DNA from 2 places in the Anaerosalibacter massiliensis genome. Region 2 is predicted to be linked to the other one. Evidence: predicted binding sites of a transcription regulator. Region 2 holds the regulator's gene; the other holds the start of a gene.

Region 1 (3,329 bases), on a different contig from region 2:
TAGCAATTTGTCTTACAGGTTCTTCTAGTGCTCTAACTATAATATTAACTCCTGTTCTTTCGTCACCTTCTGTTTCATCTAATAACTTTTCAACAGCTTTTATACTATCTACAAGGACTGTTCCTCCTCCTGGAACTATTCCTTCTTCAACAGCAGCTCTTGTAGCAGCTAATGCGTCCTCTATTCTTAATTTTCTTTCTTTAAGTTCAGTTTCTGTAGCAGCACCAACTTCAATTACAGCTACTCCACCAGCAAGTTTTGCAAGTCTTTCTTCTAATTTTTCTGCATCAAATTCTGAATCTACTTCTTCTAATTGAGCTCTTATTTGACTAACTCTATCTTCAATTGCCTTTTGATCTCCTTCACCATCAACTATTGTAGTGTTATCTTTGTCAACTCTAACTGTTTTAGCTTTTCCTAACATATCTAATGTAACATCTTTTAATTCATATCCTAACTCTTCTGATATAACTGTTCCACCTGTTAATATTGCAATATCTTCAAGCATTTCAGCTCTTCTATCTCCAAATCCTGGAGCTTTAACAGCTACACAATTAAATGTTCCTCTTAATTTATTAAGAACCAATGTTGTCAATGCTTCTCCTTCTAAATCTTCAGCAATTATTAATAATGGCTTACCTTGTTGAACTATTTCTTCTAATATTGGAAGTATTTCTTGGATATTTGAAATCTTCTTATCTGTAATTAGTATAAATGGTTCATCTAAATCAGCTTCCATTTTTTCAGCATCTGTAACCATATAAGGGGATACATATCCTCTATCAAATTCCATACCTTCTACTACACTTAAAGTAGTTCCCATAGATCTAGATTCTTCAACTGTAATAACTCCGTCATTTCCTACCTTTTCCATAGCTTCAGCAATAAGTTTTCCTATTTCTTCATCTGCTGCTGAAATAGATGCAACTTGTGCTATAGCTTCTTTTGACTCAACTTTATTTGAAAATCTTCTAATTTCATCTATTGTTGTTTCTACAGCTTTATGTATACCTTTCTGTAGAATCATTGGATTAGCTCCAGCTGCAACATTCTTAAGTCCTTCTCTAATTATTGCTTGAGCAAGTAATGTAGCAGTAGTAGTACCATCTCCAGCTACATCATTAGTCTTTGTAGCAACTTCCTTTACAAGTTGAGCTCCCATATTTTCATATGGATCTTCCAATTCTATTTCACGTGCAATAGTTACACCATCATTAGTAATTAATGGCGCACCAAAAGATTTGTCTAAAACAATATTTCTTCCCTTAGGTCCAAGAGTTACTTTTACTGTATCAGCAAGTTGGTTTATACCTTTTTCCATTGAACGACGTGCGTTTTCACCAAATTTAATTTCCTTAGCCATTTTATTTCACACTCCTTTAATTTTATTCAATAACAGCTAAAACATCATTTAATTTTATTATTGTATATTCTACATCATCAAGTTTTACTTCTGTTCCACTATATTTAGAGAATATAACCTTATCTCCTATTTTTACTTGCTCACTTTTCTTTTCATCATTAGTTATATCTGGTCCTACAGCAACTATTTCTGCCATTTGTGGTTCTTCTTTTGCTGAGCTTGGAAGTACTATACCACTTTTAGTCTTTTCCTCAGCCTCTATCATTTTGATTACTACTCTGTCTCCTAATGGTTTAATATTCATATGCTTGGCCCTCCTTATATTTAAATATTATTCTATTTCAAATTTTTATTAGCACTCACAACTCCTGAGTGCTAATACTTACAGTTTATATGTTACTTAATATGATTTTGTTAATCAAGTCTTAAAATTAGCCTTTTTATGGCTATAAGTCTAGTATTTAATAAATATAGTTAAATATATGATTTTTTCACTAATTATCTTTACTTTATATCTATATATCACACTATTTATTCTATACTTATTAAAGAATATACTATATGAACAAACTTTTCAATAATAAAAAAATAAAATCCTCACAACAACAAGGATTTTATTTTTCATTTGTATATTTATTCAATATCTTACTCATATCGTATTTGGCTTATATATATACCCCTTATTATAAGGAAATATATTATTTGAAATACTAAATATCCTACCATAACTACAACACCATTAACAAACAAGCTTCTCATTAGTAAAGTAGATAATGATTTAAGGGCAAAGAAAGAATGTAATGTGCTGACTACAAAAGGTAAAAAGAATATGATAGCTATTTGCTTAGTTATTATTTTATTTATCTCCTTTTTCGTAGTTCCTATTTTTCTAAGGATGTTATATTCTATTCCATCATTTTTTATTTCATTAAACAACTTAAAGTATATTATACTTCCTGAAGCTATAAAAAATAAAAATGCTATAAAGAATCCTATAAATAGGACTAAACCAAAAGATTTTTTCATTTCTTCATATGGAATAATTTTCGAGTAATATCTTAAATTCTCTCCTGTATTTAATTGTTTTTCAATTTCAATAGATGCTTTATAAGAGTCTTCCCAATCATCTAATCTTATCCCATTATATTTAACTATATTATTTTTATCTGCTTTTTCTAATGCAATTTCAAAATCCTTATCATTTAAAATTATTGCATTAAAATACCTAACATTATTTAAAGCCATAACTCCACCATGAATTTCTTTAGATAATTTAAATTCCCTTACTTCTTCACCTATATTTAATTTTATCTCCTTCCAATCTAAAACCCCTCCATATCCTGCAAACATTGACTCTTCTTGCTCTTCATAAGGATAGTTATATACAAGTTCATTTTCCTTTACTTCTATTTCTTCTTTTCCTAAAGATTTAGCTAATTTATTATAATCTGTATTTGACAATGCAAAAAACTCTGATGTATTCCCTTCTTTTTCAACACTGTAAAGAACTACTCCTTTTACCTCATGTATTTCTTTTATTTTTAAATTATTTTTATCCAATGTATCTTTTACATTTTTAATAATACTATCATCATTTAAAGCTTCTCCTCTTTGAGCTATAGCCATTTCCTGAGGAGTATTTATTCCTGCCATCCTAGGAATTTCTGTGTAGAATGAATAAACAGTTTCTGTAGCTGTAAAGGTAAATGCTCCAAGTATAGCTGCTAGAAATAGTACTTTAGATGTATCTTGTAGTTTGTGTATCATCTGAGAATAAGATACTAAATTAGATTTCTTATAAAGCATATTTTCATTTTTCAAAATTCCATTTGCTATAGCTATACTGAATTGAGTAAATATGAAATATGTCCCTACTATAACTATAAATATTACTGGAAGCATAGCTAGTACTACACCCATTGGTGGAACAAACCAAGCTATACTATAACCTATAACAATTAAAAGT
Region 2 (3,329 bases):
ATTTCTCTTTTAATAGACATAATAGTCCTTTCTGGGTTAGTAATCGCTTGTCTTTTTGCAGTTTCACCAACTAATCTTTCACCATCTTTTGTAAAGGCTACTATAGATGGAGTTGTTCTATTTCCTTCCGCATTAGGTATAACTGTAGCTTCTCCGCCTTCCATCACAGAAACGCATGAGTTTGTAGTTCCTAAGTCAATTCCTATAATTTTTCCCATGTAAAATTCCTCCTTAATTTTGAATTTTGCTTTATTTAGAAACTTTAACCATACTAGGTCTTATGACTTTGTCATTCAATTTATATCCTTTTTGGAATACTTCAATAACTACCCCTTCATCATATTCCTCAGATTCTTCTTGTAATACTGCATGATGATAATTAGGATCGAATTCAGAATGAAGGGCTTCTATTTCTTCCAATCCATTATCCTTAAGGACTTCTAATAGCTGTTTATATATCATATCCATTCCTTCATAAAATCCATCTTCTTTGTCTTCTCTGCTTGAAAGAGCTCTTTCAAAATTATCAACTATAGGTAAAAGAGAATTAATAATCTCTTCTGAAGCATAAGAATATATTGATTCTCTCTCTTTTTCCATTCTCTTTTTATAGTTAATAAAATCAGCTTGAAGCCTTAAATATCCGTCATTTAGTTCTTTTATTTCTTTTTCTTTACTTTCTAACTCTTTTTCATAATCATTTTCTACTACTTCATCTTTTTCATTATCTTTTTCTTCATGCTCTATTTCGTCTTCTAATACCTCCTTGTGATTGTCCTCTTTAATATCCATTTCATCACCTCTTACATACTATTATGCACTAATAATTAAAATTTTGTTCATGTACTTTCAGTTCTTAACTCCAAATAGAGTGTAAGAAAACTTACACCCTATTATTTCATAAAGAAACTATCTATTATTTCATTTAAATTTATAGAAAGAAGTTTAACTGCACTTATTACCGTAATATAGTCCATTCTTGTAGGGCCTATTACACCTATCTTTCCTATAGTCTTACCATTTAATTTATAAGTAGCAGTGATTAAACTACAATCCTTGATTTCTTCGCAAATATTTTCATTTCCTATACTTATTTCAAAATCTTTAAATGTATTATTTAACATCATATTTGCTACAGAATCTTTATCTTCTATAAATGATAAGAAAGTCTTTGCTTTAGCTAGATCACTGTATTCTGGAAAATTAAAAATATTTGTTATACCATCTGCATACAGTTCTACACTTTCCATTTCCTCCATAGATTGATTGATAATAGGTATAATATTTTTAATGATATTTTTAAATTCATATATTTCTTTAAACACTACAGTATCTATTTCATTACTCATCTCTTCTAGTGTAAGTCCTTTTAGTTTGTCATTTAAGAAATTAGAAATGATTGATAATTGTTCTTCTGATACTTTATTTTCTACTCTAAAAATAGTGTTTTTAACCATTCCAGAATCACTTATTATAACAACTAATACTTTATTGTTATCTATAGATATAAGTTGAATATGTCTCAAAGTACTTTGCTTAAACTGTGGTGCTAAAGCTAATGCAGTATAACTTGTTATTCCTGAAAGTATTTTTGCTGCATTTTGAATCAATTGATCTATTTCTCTTACTTCTTTCAATAAATGTTTCTTTACTTTTATCCTTATATTATTATTTAATGAGTTTTTAGATTTAATTTGATTTATCAAAGTATCTACGTATAATCTATAAGCTTTATCTGAGGGAACTCTCCCAGAAGATGTATAAGGTTTATTTAAATAACCTAAATCTTCTAAATCTGACATTTCATTTCTAATGGTTGCTGAACTAACTCCAAGATCATATTTCTTAGAAATTGTTCTAGAACCAATAGGTTCTGCACTAATTATATAGCTATTTATTATAGCATTAAGAACCTTTAACTTCCTTTCATCTAACATTTCACCACCCCAATTAAATAAGGTTTAGTTATAATAAAGGGTTTTATTAGCACTCTTCTTTGTTGAGTGCTAATGCTTACGTTTTAAAGTTACCATTACTATTAAATTTTGTCAATAGGTTTTATAAATTTATTTTCATTCTGGAAGCAAATCAACAAAGATTAGATTGGATAAATCTATGCCTTTCTCAGTTAATCTTATATTATCTCCGTCTATAGTCAAAAGACCATTATTTGAATGTTTATTTAAAACTTCTCCGTATATTTCATCTACAGAAATATTAAATCTATTGATAAAATCTTTTTTATATACTCCATCTATTAATCTAAGTCCTAAAATTAAATATTCTGCCATTTCCATAGTTTTATCTATAGTTTCATTTCCCTCTATAGGCAATCTCCCCTTATCTATATAAGCAAAATACTTGTTAAAATCTGCAGTATTCCAATATCTTAATCCTCTAATATTAGAATGAGCTCCTATTCCTATACCTATATAGGGTTTTAGCTTCCAATAAAACAAATTGTGCATACATTCATATTTCTCTTTTGATAAATTAGATATCTCATAATGATGATAACCCTTAGATTTTAAATATTTAATTCCTTTGTGATACATATCTCTTTCTTCATCTTCATTTGGCAATATTAGTTCACCTTTATTATACCAAGTATAAAATTTAGTCCCTTCTTCTATTATCAAACTATAAAAAGATATATGCTCCACTTCTAAATTGTTTACAATTTTTAAATTAGATAAGATACTTTCTACAGTTTGATCTGGTAATCCAGATATTAAATCTACATTTATATTAGAAAATCCGACCTTTCTTAAAAGTTTATAAGTTTTTAAAAAATCTTCTGTTGTGTGAATTCTACCTATTTTTTTAAGAATATTATTATTTAGTGATTGAACTCCTACACTTATTCTATTAATTCCTATATCCTTATATATTCTTAATTTTTCTAAATCTATTGTTTTTGGATTTATCTCAATAGACAATTCTTCTAAGTTATCTATGTTGAAATGTTTATATACTTCTTCTAGTATCTCATAAATATATTTTCCTTCTATAAAAGATGGAGTACCTCCTCCAATGAATATAGTCTTTAAATAATAATCTTTCATGGTACTTGAGTATAATTTTATTTCTCTGATTAAGTATTTTATATATTTTGAAATAATTTCGTCCTTATTTGCAAAAGAATTGAAATCACAATAATAACATTTACTTTTACAAAACGGGATATGAATATATAACGCTAATTCTTCCATATCTAGTCCTCCAAAATATAATGCACACAAGCTGTGTGCATCATTTCTTGTCATCATATTTCAATACAGATAGAAATGCTTCTTGAGGTACTTCTACACTTCCTATCTGTCTCATTC

Evidence for each region. Region 2 encodes HrcA, which represses chaperone genes, less so after heat shock. Its sites were predicted from a motif close to ATTAGCACTCNATANTATNGAGTGCTAAT; they were not measured.
Region 1: the regulator HrcA is predicted to act here: its motif matches at 1,715-1,743, upstream of NSA23_RS11850 (co-chaperone GroES).

Annotation. Positions count from the first base shown of each region.
Region 1 covers NZ_JANJZL010000008.1:127,285-130,613, reverse strand. Annotated here, with positions in the region: gene groL (chaperonin GroEL) at 1-1,363, opposite strand, end outside; gene NSA23_RS11850 (co-chaperone GroES) at 1,386-1,667, opposite strand; gene NSA23_RS11845 (FtsX-like permease family protein) at 2,009-3,329, opposite strand, start outside.
Region 2 covers NZ_JANJZL010000010.1:44,046-47,374, forward strand. Annotated here, with positions in the region: gene dnaK (molecular chaperone DnaK) at 1-218, opposite strand, end outside; gene grpE (nucleotide exchange factor GrpE) at 250-792, opposite strand; gene hrcA (heat-inducible transcriptional repressor HrcA) at 894-1,937, opposite strand; gene hemW (radical SAM family heme chaperone HemW) at 2,073-3,212, opposite strand; gene lepA (translation elongation factor 4) at 3,253-3,329, opposite strand, start outside.